DNA from 3 places in the Paenibacillus sp. FSL H3-0310 genome. Region 3 is predicted to be linked to each of the others. Evidence: riboswitches for the same ligand, from Rfam matches in the RefSeq annotation. Region 3 holds a riboswitch; each other region holds the start of a gene.
The links. Region 3 has a riboswitch for cyclic di-AMP ahead of MHH63_RS23955 (3D domain-containing protein). Riboswitches for the same ligand answer to the same signal wherever they lie in the genome.
Positions count from the first base shown of each region.

Region 1: it holds a riboswitch for cyclic di-AMP, as region 3 does, so the genes downstream of both, MHH63_RS21480 (hypothetical protein) here and MHH63_RS23955 (3D domain-containing protein) in region 3, are expected to answer to the same signal.
Region 2: it holds a riboswitch for cyclic di-AMP, as region 3 does, so the genes downstream of both, MHH63_RS01900 (alpha/beta fold hydrolase) here and MHH63_RS23955 (3D domain-containing protein) in region 3, are expected to answer to the same signal.

Region 1 covers NZ_JBBODC010000002.1:457,276-463,908, reverse strand. The annotation lists cyclic di-AMP (ydaO/yuaA leader) riboswitch at 317-506, shown strand; gene MHH63_RS21480 (hypothetical protein) at 758-1,174, shown strand; gene kdpF (K(+)-transporting ATPase subunit F) at 1,301-1,378, shown strand; gene kdpA (potassium-transporting ATPase subunit KdpA) at 1,391-3,067, shown strand; gene kdpB (potassium-transporting ATPase subunit KdpB) at 3,084-5,117, shown strand; gene kdpC (potassium-transporting ATPase subunit KdpC) at 5,194-5,781, shown strand; gene MHH63_RS21460 (histidine kinase) at 5,886-6,633, shown strand, end outside.
Region 2 covers NZ_JBBODC010000001.1:380,795-387,427, reverse strand. The annotation lists gene selD (selenide, water dikinase SelD) at 1-726, opposite strand, end outside; gene MHH63_RS01905 (hypothetical protein) at 846-1,067, opposite strand; gene MHH63_RS01900 (alpha/beta fold hydrolase) at 1,327-2,154, opposite strand; cyclic di-AMP (ydaO/yuaA leader) riboswitch at 2,242-2,428, opposite strand; partial or broken gene MHH63_RS01895 (glyoxalase) at 2,675-2,785, shown strand; gene MHH63_RS01890 (hypothetical protein) at 2,863-3,036, opposite strand; gene MHH63_RS01885 (Nif3-like dinuclear metal center hexameric protein) at 3,121-3,915, opposite strand; gene MHH63_RS01880 (alpha-glucuronidase family glycosyl hydrolase) at 3,940-5,994, opposite strand; gene MHH63_RS01875 (endo-1,4-beta-xylanase) at 6,077-6,633, opposite strand, start outside.
Region 3 covers NZ_JBBODC010000002.1:1,015,353-1,021,985, reverse strand. The annotation lists gene MHH63_RS23965 (HD domain-containing protein) at 1-390, shown strand, start outside; gene MHH63_RS23960 (TatD family hydrolase) at 442-1,212, shown strand; cyclic di-AMP (ydaO/yuaA leader) riboswitch at 1,411-1,640, shown strand; gene MHH63_RS23955 (3D domain-containing protein) at 1,926-3,092, shown strand; gene rnmV (ribonuclease M5) at 3,269-3,820, shown strand; gene rsmA (16S rRNA (adenine(1518)-N(6)/adenine(1519)-N(6))-dimethyltransferase RsmA) at 3,817-4,701, shown strand; gene yabG (sporulation peptidase YabG) at 4,866-5,768, shown strand; gene veg (biofilm formation stimulator Veg) at 6,045-6,320, shown strand; gene MHH63_RS23930 (small, acid-soluble spore protein, alpha/beta type) at 6,464-6,633, shown strand, end outside.

The sequences.
Region 1 (6,633 bases), 560 kb from region 3:
ACTGAAAAACGAGGTAAATAGGTATTTATGGCGTGTTATCGCGCCTCTTTCTCGCTCAGCCTCAGCTTCTTGCGTTTCTACCTATAATGGGAATTTGCAGTATTTTCGCTCTAAAAAGGTGAATAAAATCACATGTATTATAGATAGCGATTAAACGCTCCAAACTCGAGTAAACAAGAGATATAGAGAGATTAGATATCAAGTAAGCGCTATCTAATGGGAAAATAGTTTTTAATTTGCATTATTTTGGCATCATTCAGGTTTTACAAGTCTTCGTGCATAAGAGTATGATTACTCCTGTTTCAACGACAATCGAATATTTGATCCGCTTAATTTCCGGTAAGGAAAGCGGGGGAACCAACAATCGGCAGCCGATGTGAGAGTCGGAAGCCGATTATGGGGTGAATCCTGTAGAGGGTGTGAGTGAGCTCGCATCTATACAGGTAGGGCGACTCTCACCGCCCGAATCCGACAGCTAACCTCGTAAGCGTATGGAGAGAGGATGAGTGCAATGTGACCGCTAGCGAGCCACAGAGGAGATCCTTTGTGGCTTTTTGCTGTGCTCTTAGAAGCAAAGCATTTATGGAGGCCTCCCCTAAGAGGTCGCTAAATTCATCATTAGCGGTATTTGTAAGGCAGCGTCTAATGACGTGACACAACCGAGCTTTAGGTTGTGCCCGAAAATGACGATAGGTCAACATCCTTTCGGAGATTTTCGTTGCCTCCTTGTTGTAAATGAGCAGGAGGAGAAAAAAAGATGACGGATCAGAATGAATATGTGCTTGTATGTGCGCCTACAAAGGCGGGAGAACATTTCATTAAACTTCTGAAGTTCAGGGGTATTAAGATGGCGGGATTAACCAACAATGTGGCTGAGAAAGCTTTACTTGAGGAGCTCGGGATTGAGCAGGTTATTCTAGTGGATACCCGTCATCAGAGCACTTGGTTTCGCCCATCGTTCCCGGTAGGCAGGGTATATCTGTTTGAGAGCAGCTTTCCGCTTTGCTGCCGCTATATTCAGATGTGCCGTACCTGGACGACACAGCCGATTTTTGTGATTACAAGTTCAATAAATCCTAGATTGGTCTATAAAAGACTTGGTGCGAGCTATGTAATCTATTCCCATAGTGGTGATGCTGATTTTCTAATCGATAGATCACCTCATCAAGGATAATGGAAGGAGTGCGGAAGATATGGTGGATCTGTATATGGTGGCTTCGTTAGCTGTAATTTACGGGTTATTTTATGGCTTTATGCGCTGGTGCGCAGGTGTAGTTGAGGATACGGGGAGGGATAAGCTGTGATTCTAGTAATCGCTGTTACCCTACTGTTGTTTATATATCTGGTTTACGCGTTGATTCATCCTGAGAAATTTTAAGGAGGGGCATTCATGGGCATTTTGCAAATAGTCGTCGTAATTGTAATTCTCATCTTGCTGGTCAAGCCGATGGGAACGTATTTATATCATGTATTTTCTAACGAACCGAATCGTACGGATCGCTGGTTTGCAGGCACAGAGAAAGGTATTTATAAGCTGATCGGCCTGAAAAAACGGGACGGAATGTCCTGGAAGAAGTATGCACTCAGCTTTGTTTTAACTAATATCGTACTGGTTGCTTTCAGTTATATTTTTCTAAGATTACAGCGGGGATTGCCGCTGAACCCGAATGGAATTGCCGATATGGAACAGACGCTTTCATTCAATACGGTGATCAGCTTTATGACCAATACGAACCTGCAGCATTATAGCGGGGAGACGGGACTATCGTATTTTTCACAAATGGCAGTCATCACGATGATGATGTTCACGTCTGCAGCGAGCGGATTTTCTGTTGCGGTTGCTTTTGTCAGAGGGATTACAGGACAGAAATCAGTCGGGAACTTTTTCGAGGACTTCGTAAAAGCACATATTCGTGTATTCATTCCATTAGCTCTGCTAGTTTCATTGGTGCTGGTAGGATTGCATGTGCCACAAACGCTCAAGCCATCGCTTGAGGTCACTACACTCGAAGGGCAGACGCAACAAATCGCTATCGGTCCAGTCGCTTCTTTGGAATCAATTAAACACTTAGGTACGAATGGTGGCGGCTTCTTCGGAGCCAATTCAGCGCATCCTTTTGAGAACCCTAATCCACTTACGAACGTTCTGGAGATTCTCTCTATGTGGATGCTGCCAGCCTCTTTGCCATATATGTACGGATTGTTTGCTAAGAACAAACGTCAGGGCTGGGTGATTTTCACAGCAATGATGACCTTGTTCGTATTACTGCTGGGATTGAATTATTATGCGGAAACCAAAGGCAATCCAGCTATCAATGCGCTGGGGATCGAGTCTTCGCAAGGCAGCATGGAAGGTAAAGAGGTGCGTTTTGGTATCCCGCAATCTTCGCTGTTCACTTCGGTAACAACGGCAGCTACGACAGGTAGTGTTAACAATATGCATGATACGCTGACACCGCTGGGTGGCATTACCCCTCTGGCCCTAATGATGCTCAACAACGTCTTCGGGGGAAAAGGTGTCGGACTAATCAATATGCTGATGTATGCCATCATGGGCGTCTTCTTATGTGGACTAATGGTCGGCAGAACACCAGAGTTTCTCGGGCGAAAGATAGAAGCCAAGGAGATGAAGCTGATTGCGATTGCTATCCTTGTGCATCCGTTCATTATCCTTGTACCAACAGCAGGTGCGTTCTTAACGGACTTGGGCAACGGTTCCATCACGAATCCCGGATTCCATGGACTTAGCCAAGTGTTATATGAATATGTCTCTTCTGCCGCGAACAATGGTTCAGGATTTGAAGGGCTTGCGGACAACACCACCTTTTGGAATGTTACAACCGGGATCGTAATGCTGCTTGGCCGTTATGTCTCTATAATCGCGATGCTGGCAGTAGCAGGCTCACTGATCCAGAAGAAGCCAGTTCCTGAGACGATTGGCACATTCCGCACAGACAATGGTCTGTTTACCGGAATTCTGATTGGTACCGTTGTAATTATCGGGGCTCTGACGTTTCTGCCGGTCATTGTGCTCGGCCCGATTGCAGAATATTTGACCTTACGGTAGGAAGAGGGAGAACAAGATGAGTACTGTAAAAAGAAAAAAGCTGCTGACGGGACCCATACTCCTAAGCGCTGTAAAGGATAGCTTTATTAAGCTTAACCCGGTGACGTTAATCAAAAATCCGGTCATGTTCGTAGTCGAAATCGGTACGATTATTGTATTGCTTATGGTACTGGCCCCCGGATATTTTAATGCAGAGAAATCGGTAGGCTTCAATATCACAGTGTTGTTCATTCTGCTATTCACAGTGCTGTTTGCCAACTTCGCTGAAGCGCTGGCTGAAGGCCGCGGGAAAGCCCAGGCGGATTCACTCAAGAAAACGAAACAGGATATCACAGCTAACAAACTCGTTGGAGGGTCTGTGAAGACCGTTTCTTCTTCCGAGCTTCGTAAAGGAGATATTGTCATCGTCAGTCAGGGAGAACTTATCCCTGGCGATGGTGAAGTAATTGAAGGGCTGGCCTCCGTAGATGAATCTGCAATTACAGGTGAATCTGCACCTGTTATTAAGGAAGCCGGCGGAGATTTTGGCTCAGTCACAGGCGGCACCCGGGTAGTCAGTGATGAGATTAAAGTCAAAATTACCAGTGATCCCGGTGAGTCATTCCTGGATCGGATGATCTCCCTCGTTGAAGGGGCGAAACGTCAAAAGACACCCAATGAAATTGCACTAAATACACTCTTGATCAGTCTGACGTTGATTTTCCTGATTGTAGTAGTGACCTTGCGGCCAATTGCTACTTATCTGGGCGTTGATCTAGATATTCCTGTTATGATCGCCTTGCTGGTCTGTCTGATCCCGACCACAATCGGGGGCCTACTCTCCGCTATCGGGATAGCAGGGATGGACCGCGTCACACAGTTTAATGTCCTTGCTATGTCAGGGAAGGCCGTTGAAGCTGCCGGCGACATTAATACAATGATTCTAGATAAGACCGGTACGATTACTTTCGGAAACCGGATGGCGAGTGATTTTGTGCCAGTTGGAGATGAAACGGAAGCTGAGCTTACGGCTTGGGCAGCTATTAGTTCGCTAAAGGATGAGACTCCGGAAGGACGTTCTGTTATTGAGCTAGCTAAGAAGCTGGAACGTAGCTATGACAGCAAACTTGCTGAAGGCGGAGAGTTCGTAGAGTTTAAGGCTGAGACCCGGATGAGTGGTATAGATCTGCGTGATGGACGATCTATTCGTAAAGGGGCAGTCGATTCCGTGAAGAAATGGGTACAGTCGAAGGGCGGAGTCATTCCCGCGAACCTCGACAGTAATTCCGATGCTATCGCTCGGATGGGGGGGACCCCGCTTGCTGTTGCGGTAGACAACCGGATTTATGGACTTATTTACTTAAAGGATACAGTTAAGCCAGGCATGAAAGAGCGGTTTGATGAGCTGCGAAAAATGGGAATCAAAACTATCATGTGTACAGGGGACAATCCGCTGACCGCAGCTACTATTGCCCGTGAAGCAGGGGTAGATGATTTTATTGCAGAGAGTACACCTGAGGATAAAATAGCAGTTATCCGCCGCGAGCAGAACGAAGGCAAGCTGGTGGCAATGACTGGTGATGGTACGAATGACGCACCTGCCCTTGCCCAAGCTGATGTGGGCTTAGCGATGAACAGCGGGACTACAGCCGCTAAGGAAGCAGCAAACATGGTTGATCTGGACTCCGATCCCTCGAAGATCATTGAGGTTGTAGCTATTGGTAAACAGCTACTGATGACGCGGGGCGCGTTGACAACGTTCAGTATTGCGAATGATATCGCTAAATACTTCGCAATTATTCCGGCAATGTTCATGCTCGCTATTCCTGAAATGGAAGCCCTGAATGTCATGGGATTGGGTTCACCTAGCTCGGCAATTATATCTGCATTAATATTTAATGCGATTATTATTCCGCTGCTGATCCCATTGGCTATGAAAGGTGTCTCGTATAAAGCGATGAGTTCTACGAAGCTGCTGGGACGTAATATTTTTATCTATGGTTTAGGTGGAGTAGTCGTTCCTTTTGCGGGCATCAAACTTATTGATTTGCTCGTAAGTGTATGGATATAACAACGGATTGACTAATCATTGAAAGGGTGAAAGCATCGTGAATAACAGAAAATCGATTGCGGACGCTGAAGAACAGTTGTCATCATCGAAGGGTGCTAATTTCTTTATTATATTACGGCTATGTCTAGTGTTTGTTGTTCTTTGCGGAGTGATTTATCCTCTGACTACTACAGCGATTGCTCAAGTTCTGATGCCATCGCAAGCAAACGGCAGTCAGCTGAAGAATGACGCTGGAGTAGTTGTGGGCTCAGAACTCATCGGGCAAAGCTTTACGGACCCGGCATTATTCCATGGCCGTGTATCCAGCATTGATTATAAAGCGGAAGCTTCAGGCTCCAATAACTACGGCCCATCCAACCTGGATATGCTGCAGCGGACGAAGGATTCCATTACACAGTGGCAGCTGGATAATCCGGATGTGCCTGTAAACAAGCTGCCGGTTGATTTAGTAACCAACTCAGGTTCAGGTCTTGATCCGCATATCACTCCTGCGTCAGCAATCGTGCAGATTCCCCGGATCAGTAATTTGACCGGGATTCCAGCTACGCAGCTGGAAGAGCTAGTGAATAAGCAGACCGAAGGTCGCGATCTAGGGCTGTTTGGTGAAAAGCGGATAAATGTTCTGAAGCTGAACATGGAGCTGCAGAAATTAACGAACAAATAAATATAGCTAATATCCCTGCCCGATTGTTCAAACTGGGTCAGGGATATCTTGCTTTCTGGCATAGAAGAGTGAATGGATGAACGGGTTATTAAGGAGTGGTCTTGATGGGAACATATCGGAGGAAGACGCCGGAGGAACTGCTGCTCTCTATTTATGAGCTGCATCGTGGACGCCTGAAGATCTATATAGGTCCGGTCAGTGGATCAGGCAAGACCTATCAGATGCTGCGTGAGGGTCAGGCGCTGAAAGCACAGGGCATCGATGTTGTAATCTGTGCGGTTTCAACCAACCAGAGTCCAGAAACAAGGGATCAGCTGGGTGACTTGGAACGGATTCCAAGTATTCATTGGTTTCAGAAGGAGATCGAGAAGAAGGATCTGGACGTGGAGGCCATTGTGGCACGTAATCCAGAGGTTGTACTGACCGATGGATTGGCTCATCATAATCGCGAGGGTGCGGAGAGATCAACTAGGCTGGAGGATATCAAATATTTATTGGGCTGTGGAATTAGTGTCATCACAACTGTAAACGTATACGAGCTGGAGGGCGCAGCAGATCTAGCGCGGAAGTGGACGGGGATTGAGGTGGAATATTCCTTGCCCGCGGAAGTGCTCACCCTTGCAGATGATATCGTTCTAATTGATGTGACTCCGGAAAAGATACTTCAACGTTTGTCCGAAGGACATTTGGGCAAGAAGCAGCGGACTTCGCTTTTTAACAAAGGGAATCTAAGCAAGCTGCGGGAGCTGGCGCTGAGAATGGTTGCGGAGGATGTTAATGGTTCGCTGGAGAAGCATCGGGAGGAGCAAGGATTGCTGGGGGCTTCGGGGATTGCCGAAAAAGTGTTGGTGT
Region 2 (6,633 bases), on a different contig from region 3:
AGCCATTTCCGAGGCATGTCCCAGTAGCCCAAATCCGGTAACATCTGTACAAGCATGTACATCATAAGGCTCCATGATTTCAGCCGCTTTTTTATTCAAAGTAGACATTACTGTCGTAAGGCGTGTGGTTTCTTCAGGAGATAGCTGATCCTTTTTAATGGAAGTTGTTAAGATCCCCACACCGATAGGCTTCGTTAGAATCAGCTTGTCTCCCACCTTGGCGCTCGCATTCGTTCTTACTTTGTCAGGATGCACAAGGCCCGTAACGGCCAATCCGAATTTGGGCTCTTTATCGTCGATGGAATGTCCGCCCACAAGAGTAGCTCCTGCTTCCTGTACTTTATCCGCTGCACCGCGCAAAATGTCACCGAGAATACTTTTATCTAAAACAGAAATAGGGAAGGCCACAATATTAAGCACCGTAAGCGGCTTTCCACCCATCGCATAAATATCACTTAATGCATTGGCTGCTGCAATTTGACCAAATGAATAGGGATCATCCACGATCGGCGTGAAAAAATCAACAGTTTGCACTAACGCTAATTCATCACTTAAACGGTACACCCCTGCATCATCACTAGTGTCCAGACCTACAAGTAGATCCGGGTTAGGAACAGTTGGTGGCAGACTGCGAATAACCTGCATGAGATCAGCGGGACCGATTTTGCAGCCGCAGCCCCCTTTTGAAGATAATGAAGTCAGTTTTATAGTTTCAGCTTGAGACATCATGACTCAGCTCCTTTAGTATGAATTATCTTAATCTTACACGAGTAGATCGCATTGTACAAAATGCAAGAGTAGCAGATGTGCTGCTTGTTACGCCTTCCTCTATACACTTACCATCACTACTTAGGTCTACCGTTCTTTCCCACGTCGGGTGAGCTATATTTGATGCTGTGGTAGGGTGGGACATTAAGTGGCGTTCTAGGTACAATATGCTTGTAAATGTTCAACATCCATCGGTTAGTAAAATAACCAAAGGCTGGCTCATTCGTAGATTTCACTACGGATAAGCCAGCCTTTAGTTGGATGTCCATTATATTAGGGAAATCCTCCCTAATGTTCATCGATAATCGCTTTAAAATGAGGTTTTTAGGGAATTCCTCCCTAAAAATTCATGCAAATACCCATTTATGGCTAAAAACATCCTATTATTAGGGAGGATTTCCCTAATCTACGTTCTAGGAGCCATAATCTCCTTCATTTTAGGGAGAATTCCCCTAAAGTTCTTCCCAGAAAGACGTCCCATAGCCAGCTCATTCCGCCCTGGCTATGGGACGCCTATTTTCTCACTTAAACGCTCGCTTGTGAAGGTCTCCCTATAGATCAGCTAATCTGCTGAGTACCCTGCTGCTTCTCTAAGAAACGCTGAAGAATCGCATTGAATTGCTCCGGCTGGCACAGATTACTTGGATCTAATGCGTTCGGAATAATCGCCAACTGCGCCTGCGGCAGCTGAGACACCATTTCCTTCATACAATTCACTCCAAATTCATTAAAGTCCCCTACAATACATAAAGCGGGACGTTTAAAAGCCTTTAAACATCTGGTGTAATCAACATGGCTCGTAGCCAGCCTTTGCCGATATAACTCCCGGGGGCGTTTGTCCAGCAGCCCTCTTCTAATCTCATTGTAGGCCAGACTCCAGCGCTCTCGGTACATCATCCGAATCGAAGGCAACACCAGCTCGCTTGGGAGATAATACATTAGTAAACTACAATATGCTGCCATAGTTTGTATTTTCCCTACTATTGTTGATCCGTGAGTCCTACAAAAGCTATCCGCGACCACAATTGCTTTTACACGCTCAGGATATTGTTTGGCAATATGCTGAACGACTAAGCCACCATAGGCGATTCCTACAAAAACTGCTTCACGGATACCTAGGTCATTCAACAGCATAATCAGATCCAGACATTGCGTCTCAATAATCTCATGTGGGGCCTCCAGCAGTTTACCAGACTTGCCATTCCCCCGTAAATCGCACAAAATCACTTTATATTTATCGGAAAAATACTCCAGCTGTGGTTTGAACATACTGTGTGTTAATCCATGTCCATGGATAAACACAACCGGAGTGCCAGTTCCATTGATTTCATAATAGAGCGAAGTTCCGTTCAGTTTAGCGATAGGCAAAGGTAACACCTCTTTCATAATAAATTCTACGACTATATCTGCTTAAAAACGCAGCAAAAAACCACAGAGGGATTCTCTGTGGCTATTCATCACTAAACACGCCATTCATCCTCTCTCCATACGCTTACGAGGTTAGCTGTCGGATTCGGGCAGTGAGAGTTGCCCTACCTGCAGGGATGCATATTATGCACCCGGAACAGGATTCACCCCATAACCAGTGCCGACTCTCACATCGGCTGCCAGTTGTTGGTTCCCCCGCTTTCCAGAAACGGAAATTAAGCGGATTGCTTATGTAATTGTAAATTTAAGATAATTCTCAGTTCTGAGATGAATCATACTCTTGTAAGGTTTTCTTGTAAAGGAGGGCTCTGGTCAAAATAATGTTGAAAGCAATGCTTTTCATTTCATATTAAGCATACTCTTCATTTTCTCTTTCTTTTGCTCTTGTTTACTCGTTTTCTTTAGAAAAACAGCTCTGAAGCAAGCGAAAAAGGGGGTGATTCACCAGTACTTTCCTATTTAATAAGAAACGACAATCTTCAATACCAATATTGGGCCAGTTTCTGTACCTTGGGGTGTTCGTCGTTTCTATGTCCCCGATCCGTTTGGCAAGCTTGTTAATATTATTTCACATGAACAGCACGAATGATTTCATAAAAAAGAAAAAAGCTAAGCAGAATCAGAGATCTCCCCCTGTCCACTTAGCTTCCTTTTACAATACTATGGCTACAAAAGATCGGCGTTTTTCAATGCATGCTCCCAGCTTGGAAAAAAGAACAGCGCACTTCTCATAAGCTCTGGGTCGCTTTGCTTTACTTGTTTTTTACTGATTGAGCTTCCGTCGCTTTGCAGCTTTTTGATCCGACTTAATACTTCATCAGCCTCCAAAGGAATTTCCATTGAAACACTCCTTTCTCAGTGACCTGTTTCCCTTCATTTTCTCCATAATATGTTTATTTATTCCGTACTCTTAATTTCCCCAGATTAAACCATCTGATAGATGGGTTGTTCAGCAATGAACCGGGTAGGAAGCATGGGATATTTGTCTGCTAAGATTTCAGCTAAATATTTCATCCCCGGCGCTTCACTCTCCGCATGACCTAACATGATGAGCGCTTTAGATCTGCCTTGGTGCCCTGCATCCCGCACATATTCCGGAGTCTCCCACTCTGGTCCCTCTCCAGCGATAATTAAATCAAGATTGTGATCATTAAAAAGCGGAATAGCCATCATCCCGCCTCCTCTGTAACCTACTAATATCCCTACGCGTTTGCAGGACAGAGACAGGTCACCAGCAGCGCGTACATAAGAGATGCCTAGATTACTTTTAATATACTGAGCAGCTTCCATTACAGTCATAGCAGGAATAGTGAGAATCGTAGCAGCCGCTTGCTGCTCTTCCACATAGTCTGACCAATCCAGCTCTCGCAGCAAGCCCATCATAATCCCATCCGGCTCTTGCCGATGCCAATAATCATGATAACGAAAAATAGCTATTGGGGAATGTTCGATCAGACTTTTTTTCGCATGATAAACCGGATCACCTTCTAACCACTCGCTCGCTGCATGATGGCTATAAAATACACCTTCATGCGTGATCAGCAAATTGGCTCCTAACGCTATAGCTTGCTCCACAATATTTTGTGTGGCAGAGAAGGCCGTAATAATCCCTGTGACTTCAGTTTCCGGTTCCCCTGGGTTCAGAATATCCACAGTCCCTTCTACCTGTTCCACAGTTCCCATTAAATCTTTCAAAATCGCTCTAATCGTGAGACTCACTATCATCATCCCTCGAATCGAAATCTAATAAATCTTTCTGCCTTTAAGATCCTCAATTCCGCTCTTACGATAAAAATACGTATTGATCCGATCTCTCCATTCCTGCGCATGCTCTGCTTGCTCTTCAAGACGTTGCTTCACTTGCACATACAATCCACTATCCATGCTGCCTTCAAGTGATTTCCATGTTGCTAGAAGCTGTGCAGCCTGCTCTGCCCCCTCGAAATGAGTATCGTAGATATGTTGTATAACCGTTTGCCCCGATTGCAGAACATGCGTGTATGGAACATGATGGAAGAACAGCAGCAGCTCTTCTGGACAAGACGCTAGATTCTCATAATTTGATGCATTAAGACCCATATACTGTCCGCTATACCCCGTTCCCGATTTGACTGAACGATCCACACCAATGCCCTTATGATCCGCATAATGGTACGTTCCCCACTTGGCGTATTCATATCCATCCACATTCGGCCCATAATGATGATCCGGATTAACCATCCAGCCCACACCTAATGGAGCTGTGTAAGATTCGTAAATCCTCCATGAGTCCATTAACATCCCGCGAATAGCAGCCACTAGACCTTCATCAGTGCCAAAGGTAAGGCTAATCCATTCCTCAGCTATTTCTTTTGCCGTCAGCTCCGGATTCCAAATTAATCTCCCATATCCATACAGATTGGCTTGAGCTAACCCATGCCCCGTCCAGTTCATGTCATCCCCAACATTTGTTACAGCAGCCACACCATTATATTTATTTCCCCACACCGATCCGTCCACAATATGTTTCACAAGCGTAGTTTGCCCTTTGGCATAAGTATTGAAATCAAGGACTTCTTTCCACTGTGGAACGAGATAACAGAGATGCCGCTGCTGCCCCGTATATTCTTGAGCAATCTGAAACTCCATCAGATGATTGGTATGTTCCAGTGCGCCAAACAACGGAGATACCGGTTCTCTGACTTGAAAATCCATCGGTCCATTCTTGATTTGCAGCACTACATTATCATTAAAACGGCCATCCAATGGTTTGAAATGATCATACGCTGCTCTGGCCCGATCGGTCTTACGGTCACGCCAATCCTGCTTGCAGTTATATACGAAACAACGCCAAATCACGATTCCGCCAAACGGCTCCAGTGCTTCTCCCAGCATATTAGCGCCATCGGCATGGTCACGCCCGTAAGTGAATGGCCCTGGTCGATTTTCTGAATCTGCTTTGACCACAAACCCGCCAAAATCAGGGATCACTCGATAAACCTCACCAGCCTTATCTTTCCACCATTGCCGCACCGCTGGGTCCAGTGGATCAGCTGTCTCCAATGCTCCGATCTGTATCGGGCTGGCGAAGTTAGCACTGAGGAATAGCTTAATTCCGTATACGCGGAATATTCCTGCAATTAACGCGATATCAGGCAAATATTGCTCCGTTATAAATAGAGATTCAAGCTCATGAACATTCACATTGTTAATCGAAATCGCGTTGATCCCCACAGAGGACATCAATCTGGCATAATCACGCAGCCGCTTTGTATCGTTAAGAAATTGATTGGACTCGTAAAAAAAGGACCGTCCAGCATAGCCACGTTCAATACTGCCATCAAAATTATCCCAGTGATTAATCATTCGCAGGCCGTTCACCGGATTCATAGACAAATTCAGAGCGTCTATCTCGCTTTCTGTTCCTATCAGCCGTAACAGATGGAATACGCCATACAATATTCCAACAGGCGTTGAAGCACCGACAGCGATACATTGCTCAGTAGCATTTGTACGTATAAGGAAACCTTCAGGACCCAGTGAATCGGTTCGTTCTCCTGCGAATACTCTACTAATTAATGGATTCCCCCCTTGGAAGGTTCCTATAACGATACACGGTCCTTCAGGTTTCGCTGTGAGCAGTGGCGCTTTGCCCAGCATAGAGGTCATCCCCTGTATGAATTCCGCGGCTGCCGCCTGAATCGTCTCGTTGTCCTCCGTTACTACCAACTCAACACACCAATCTATATATTGATTGTATAGAGATCCTGATTTCAGCTGGTCATAGTTGAGCCAAGCCTCATAAGCGGTATTTGTCATGTTTATTCCTCCCGTATAAATAACCCGCCCTGGATTGAAAAGGACGGGTTCATAATTCGCAAGCTTGAGCAGGTTACCCGCTCTATGATTTGGTGACAGCGTTAAGCAATTGGTGATAAGCCGGCTTAGGATTATGCCGCTCATCGAATAGAAATGGCCAATTTTTCCGTCCCCGAACAGGGAAGCCGTCCAGCCATGTATAGTCATCCGCTGCTCCCCAGAAAGTGACTGAGCTAATCACGTCGCGGTATTCTTTCAACAGAGCAAACATCGCTTCATACCGCTCTGCCTGCAGCTCGAGCAGTTCGGCAGGTGCAACCTTTAAATCCATTCGTTTGTCATCGAAACGGAACATGGACACATCCAGCTCTGTCAATTGGAGCTGAAGCCCTAAAGATGCATACTTCTCAATAGCAGCACGTATTTCATCTAAGTCCGGATCGTATAGATTCCAGTGCGCTTGCAATCCGACGCCATGGATCGGTACTTCCTGTTCCAGCAGCGACTTCACCGTTTTATAGATTTTGTCGCGCTTAAGGGGATTAGACTCGTTATAGTCGTTGTAGAATAATAAAGCCTTTGGATCGGCTTCATGAGCGAATTCAAACGCTTTGCCGATAAACTCCGGTCCTACAATAT
Region 3 (6,633 bases):
GAAGATGAGTTATTAAGCGACTTGTGTACCCGTTTTATTCATCGTAAACTGTATAAATATGTAGAGATCGAGAATTTGGATACAGATATGATTACGGAAATCCGCAGCAGTTTTGCGGGAGCGGGACTTAACCCAGAATATGACTTAGAGATTGATTATCCGACAGATTTGCCTTATGATGTGTTCCGTCCAGGAGCAGCCTTCGACAATAATCAAATTTTACTGCTTGATCGCAATGAGCAATTGCGGGAAATTTCAGAGGTATCGGATATTGTGCGCTCAATAAGCGGAATTCATCGTGGCAGATATCACCTATATTTCCCACAGGATAAGCTGAAAAAAGCCCTTACACGGTTGCCCTCTTCTGTAGCAGAGATTTTTGCAAAATAATACAAATATTTATGGAACTATTGATAAAAACAACAAGGAGTGAGCTTTAAAATGTATCTGTTCGACACACATACACATTTAGATGCGCCTCAATTCGACGAGGATCGCGAGGAAGTTATAGCTCGTGCAGTAGAGGCCGGAGTTAGCAAGATGATCAATATTGGATTTAATCGGGAAACGATCCCTTCAACGATGAAGCTGGCTGAATCTTATGATTATATTTATGCAGCGGTGGGCTGGCATCCACAGGATGCGATTGATATGAAAGAGGGGGACCTCGATTGGATCGCCTCTCTTTGCAGCCATGAGAAAGTGGTGGCCATCGGAGAGATTGGGTTGGATTATTATTGGGATACCTCTCCCAAGGATGTGCAGCAGGAGGTCTTCCGCAAACAAATTGGACTAGCCCGTGAACTAAAAATGCCAATCTGCATACATGACCGTGATGCCCATGAAGATGTCGTACGGATTTTACGGGAGGAAAAAGCAAATGAAATTGGTGGCGTAATGCATTCTTTCTCAGGCAGCTGGGAAACCGCAAAAATGTGTCTAGATCTAGGATTTCATTTGTCATTTGGAGGACCGATCACGTTCAAAAATGCCAGAGTGCCTAAAGAGGTGCTTGCACAGACGCCATTGGACCGATTATTGATCGAAACAGACGCTCCATATTTGACTCCACACCCCTTCCGAGGCAAGCGAAATGAGAGTGCTCATGTGAAGTTAGTAGCAGAGGCTGCGGCTGAAATTAAAGGGTTAACATGGGAAGAATTGGCTAAAATTACGTATGCGAACGCACTGGAACGATTTGGGATTGTCTGAAAACAGGAGTAAAACGGGTGAAAAATAGAGAATGGCCGATATATTAAACTTTTTTAATATAAAAACGGCTGATTATTACAATATTTTAACCATATATTTGCGTAAACGTGGTTGAATCGTCCTTTACAACATGCATCAAAACAGGATATCATCTTTTCAGTGATGTGAGCTGTTGTTATTGTGACAGCCATTGATTCATGGATCGTCTCGCTGAGTCTCCGTATGGAGAACGGGGGAACCAATATTGAACTGCCGCATGCCTGTATCTTGAATACGACTAGGAATTGCCGCAGAACAATATTTGATTTCTTCACGTGGTCTTTGGGGTGAATTTAAGGGCAACCGCCGTGAGCGGGTGACCTGAAATAGGGCGTCTCTCTTTCGTCCGAACCCGACAGCTAACCCCGTAAGCGCAAGTAAGAGAGGCAACCTCGTGCACAAACATTCCCGCGTATTCTGACATCGGAGAAGCCACGAAAGAGTCCTCAAGAGAACTCTTTTTAGGCTTCTTTATTTTTGAATAAACTGAATGTTGCCCGCATACTGTTATATAACAGGTGTAGGAGTAGCTGTGCCGAGCAGGCGATCCATGAGCAGGAGACGCTAAGTTAATACGTGCGTATCCTGTGACAATCTCAAATAGTTTCGTCAAAGAAATTCAGTCCTCATGATATACAAATTGACGACGAGGCTATGTAAGGAGGATGGAGAGAATGGGCTTATTCCAACCAGAGGTATCCCATGATTCGCAGTCATCCAGCAGGTCTTTCGCATTACGGTGGGAGCAAGTAAATACTCGCGTACTTTTACTTGCAGGTGTGATTTCAATCGCAATCGCGCTGTTAATTCTGCTGTACGTACACGGTCAAAGTAATAAACAATTAGTTTTAGTAATAGACGGGCAAACACAGACACTTGAAACGCGAGAAGCACTTCTTGGTGATGTGTTGGAGAAAGAGCAAATTTCGCTGCAGCCGCATGATGAATTATCTTTAGGTCTGAGTGATGAAATAAAAGACGGTGACCGTGTCGTTATCAATCGTGCGCAGAAATTTAGCCTTACTGCGGACGGAGCAACAAAAACGTTATATACGACCGAAGACACTATCGGTCAAGCGATTGACAAACTGGGTATCAACCTAGAAGGCTATGATAAGATTTTTCCTTCGTTAGACACCACCATCTCTGCTGACATGGAGATTAAGATCGTTCGTATCAACAAGCAAACGGTACAGCGAACAACTAACTTACCTTTCCGTGTTATTAAGACAGCAGATCCCTCCCTTACTGTGGGAACAGTTAGAGTGGCACAGGCAGGCAAACCAGGCGTCATGGTTCAGCATATTGAAAAGATCTATCAAGACGGAGAACTGGCCTCTATGCGCATGATCGGCAAGGAAGTACAAACGGTAACAAAAGATAAGATCATTGCCGTTGGTACTAAAGCACTTCCTAAGCCTACTGTAGTTGCTAAAGCTACAACAACTTCCAAATCAAGCACTACCTCCAAAACGACTAAAGTTAGCGCTAAGACTAAGAACGTCACAAGCAAGGCTGGCGTAGACTTTGAGTACAAGAAGATGATTAAGAACGTCTCCATGACAGCTTATTCGTCAGAAGAGCCAGGGATAGGTACTAAAACTGCCTCCGGAACACGCGTAACGGAAGGTCGTACAATTGCAGTAGATCCGAATGTAATTCCTATTGGCTGGTGGGTTTATATCGATGGGCTTGGATTCCGCCGTGCAGAGGATACTGGCGGTGCCATTAAAGGCAATAAAGTGGATGTCTATTATGATTCCCTGAGCCATGCTCGTAATTTCGGCCGTAAATCACGTACCGTTTATGTGATTGGACCTGTGAAACCAGAGCTTAACTAGAACTGAAGCTTTTGCAAAAAATCCTTTGATAAGCTATAGTGATGATAACCGTTAAGGAACGCTGGATGATCATTTCGTTGATCGCAGAGCAACCGCTCATCACTTATACATTCTTTAACCAAAAGAAGAGGAGCGAATCCTCTTCTTTTTGCTTTTTTTGGAAGGAGTCAAGAAATATGATTAAGGAATTAATCGTCGTTGAAGGCAAAAGCGATACCGTAGCCATTAAGCGTGCTGTAGAAGCGGATACCATTGAGACAGGCGGCTCTGCTGTAAACCGGACTGTAATTGCTAAGATCGCGCTTGCTATGGAACGTAGAGGGGTTATTATTCTTACGGACCCGGACCATGCTGGGGAGCGAATTCGTAAAATCGTTTCAGCGAAGGTGCCGGGCTGCAAGCATGCTTTTATTCCAGAGAAGGACGCAACTCGAAAAGGGGATATCGGTGTAGAGAATGCATCGCCAGAGGCGATTCGTCATGCGCTGCGTAATGTACATACCTCTTTTGAAGGAGCACCTGCTTTGATTGGTATTGATGATCTTATGGCCGCTGGAATGCTTGTACACCCTCGGGCTGCTGAAAGACGTATGGCACTTGGTAATTTGCTTGGAATCGGATATTGTAACGGCAAACAGCTGTACAAGCGGCTGGCGATGTTTGGGATTACGCGGGAGGAATTTGCCGGGGCTCTCGCCCAAATTGATCAGGGAGGCATTACTTCATGAGTGGTAGAGAGGAAATTTCGACTCCAAAACGGACCAAAGAGATTATTCAACGTTATGGATTCAAGTTCAAGAAAAGCCTGGGACAGAATTTTTTGATTGATCAGAATATTTTGGACAAGATTGTAGACGCTGCTGGACTAGATAGCGATTCTGGGGCGCTGGAGATCGGGCCGGGAATTGGAGCGCTGACGGAGCGTCTGGCACTAACAGCGGGTGCTGTAACTGCCGTAGAGATTGACCGTAGACTGATTCCAATATTAAAAGACGTACTTTCCCCCTATCCCCATGTTAAGGTTCGTAACGATGATGTCCTCAATGTGAACTTGCAGGAAATGTTCAAGGAAGATTTCACCACTGTGAACAAGGTCAGTGTGGTTGCTAACCTGCCTTATTATGTGACTACTCCGATTCTGATGAAGCTGCTCGAAGAGAAGCTTCCCCTTGATAACATCGTTGTAATGATTCAGAAGGAGGTTGCGGAGCGTATGGCTGCATCTCCAGGTGGAAAGGAATACGGAAGTCTTAGCATTGCCGTGCAGTACTACAGCGAGCCTGAGCTCGTCTGTATCGTGCCACGTACGGTATTCATCCCTCAACCTAATGTGGAGTCTGCTGTTATCCGTCTGAAGGTTAGAGAGCATCCTCCGGTAAAGGTGGAGAGTGAGAAGCATTTCTTTGAAGTGGTTCACGCTTCTTTCACACAGCGCCGCAAGACGATTGCTAACAATCTGAAGGCTCGTTACTTCCCTGAACAAGGACGTGAGCAGCTGGAGGCTTTACTCGCAGAAGCGGGTATTGAACCGACCCGTCGCGGAGAAACACTCAGTCTTGAAGAATACGCCCGCTTAAGCGGTGTTTTGCTAGCCGCTGGAATTGAATAAGCAATAGGAAACGGTTGTTGTCTTAAGGACGACAACCGTTTCTCGTAGAAATATAAGGATGTTATTCTGGTGGAGCATTATACATTCTTATATTTTAAAAATATGTTGAGTTATGAACCAACTGAGGCCTTTGCCCATACGATGGGGTAGAGGTGGTGGTTGTAATGAATTTAGGAGACTTGGTCGTTCGCAAATCTTATGGCGGTGATTTAACATTTCGTGTAGATAATATTGTGCAGGATAGAGCCGTCATTAAAGGCACAGATTTCCGCCTGTTGGCGGATTCTCCTCTGGATGACCTGGTTCAAGTGCCTCCTACCCGAATAACGGAACGGGGACAGCAAGCACAGATCAAAGCGAAGGAATCACTGACACAGCTGCGGAAGGACCGTCAGGAGCAAAGTCAGCGGAGCGGGGGAACCCTAACAGAGGGGACATGGGCTCCACCGTCCAAGGAAGCTCCTTATTTTGAAGTGCCAGGTAAAGTACTGCATCTGGATGGCGATCCGGCATATTTGAATAAGAGCCTTAGCTTATACGAGCAGCTGCGGATTCCCGCTGAAGGGCATCATGTTCATGAATCTGCAATGGCTGATACGTTATACCGGCTGTTGCCCCGTGTACGCCCAGATATTGTAGTGATCACTGGTCATGATGGGGTACTGAAGCAACAGCATACTTACGATCTGTATAGTCTGAATAGCTATAAAAATTCGCAAAACTTTATAGCTGCTATTAGGGTAGCTAGGGAGTATGAGCGGAATTTTGATGCGTTGACTATTGTTGCCGGTGCTTGTCAATCTCATTTCGAGGCCTTACTTGGAGCTGGAGCTAATTTTGCCAGTTCACCTGGTCGAATTTTGATCCATGCTCTGGATCCCGTGTATGTAGCAGCAAAATCATCCTTTACTTCCATCAGGGATACTGTAAATCTTAGCGATGTTCTGAATAATACCATCAGCGGTAATCAGGGTATTGGTGGTGTTGAGACCCGTGGCAGCTTCCGCATCGGAATGCCGCGACTGCAGAATCTGTCGGCGCTAAAAGTGACACCATCAGCCATTTAAGCGGCAGAGATAGGTCTATGGTGTCAGGAATATAGGTAATTTGAATGGGCTGAATAGAATATCCGAAAGAAAGGGTGAGCGCTGAGCTTAACCCTTTCTTTTTTTCTTTGTAATGCCTATATTACAGATAACAAGGATATTAGTCCGGCGCTGATTTCTCGCAAAAAAATTCCGTTGACAACGAAATATGCATCAACTATAATTAATTATTTATTTGCTTTGACATTGTCCTGAAAAAGTTGTATAATGGACAAGAAAAGAGGTGGTCGTCAGGTAATGGCTAATAACGCGCTGTTGGAAATCAAACGCAGTCTTGAAGCTCACGTCGGTCATAAGATCACATTGCGTGCAAACGGAGGTCGTCGTAAAACCGTTGAACGCACAGGTGTCCTGGAAGAAACGTACCCTTCTGTATTTATTGTCAAACTGGATCAGGAGCAGCAAACTTTTAAGCGAGTCTCCTATAGCTATGCCGATATACTTACTGAATCTGTGGAAATCACAGTTTGTGAAGACGATGGGCAGATGCGGATTATGTATATTAAAGCTTAATGTTTCACGAACAGTCTCCCTTGGAGGCTGTTTTTTGTTTGCGTTTTTTGAGACAAATATTTGGTGCATGATCCGTGTGCTAAGCAAGCATACTAATTGGGCAACGGGTTAATCATTTATTTTCATAAGGGAGGAATTCCGTAATGAGCCGCAGAAAACGAGGCATGATGTCGGAGGAACTGAAGACAGAGTTAGCCAAGGAGCTGGGTTTTTATGAAACCGTGGAACGTGAGGGCTGGGGTGGAATTACAACTCAAGATGCTGGCAACATGGTGAAAAAAGCGATACAGCTTGCTGAACAGGCTGCGCGGAA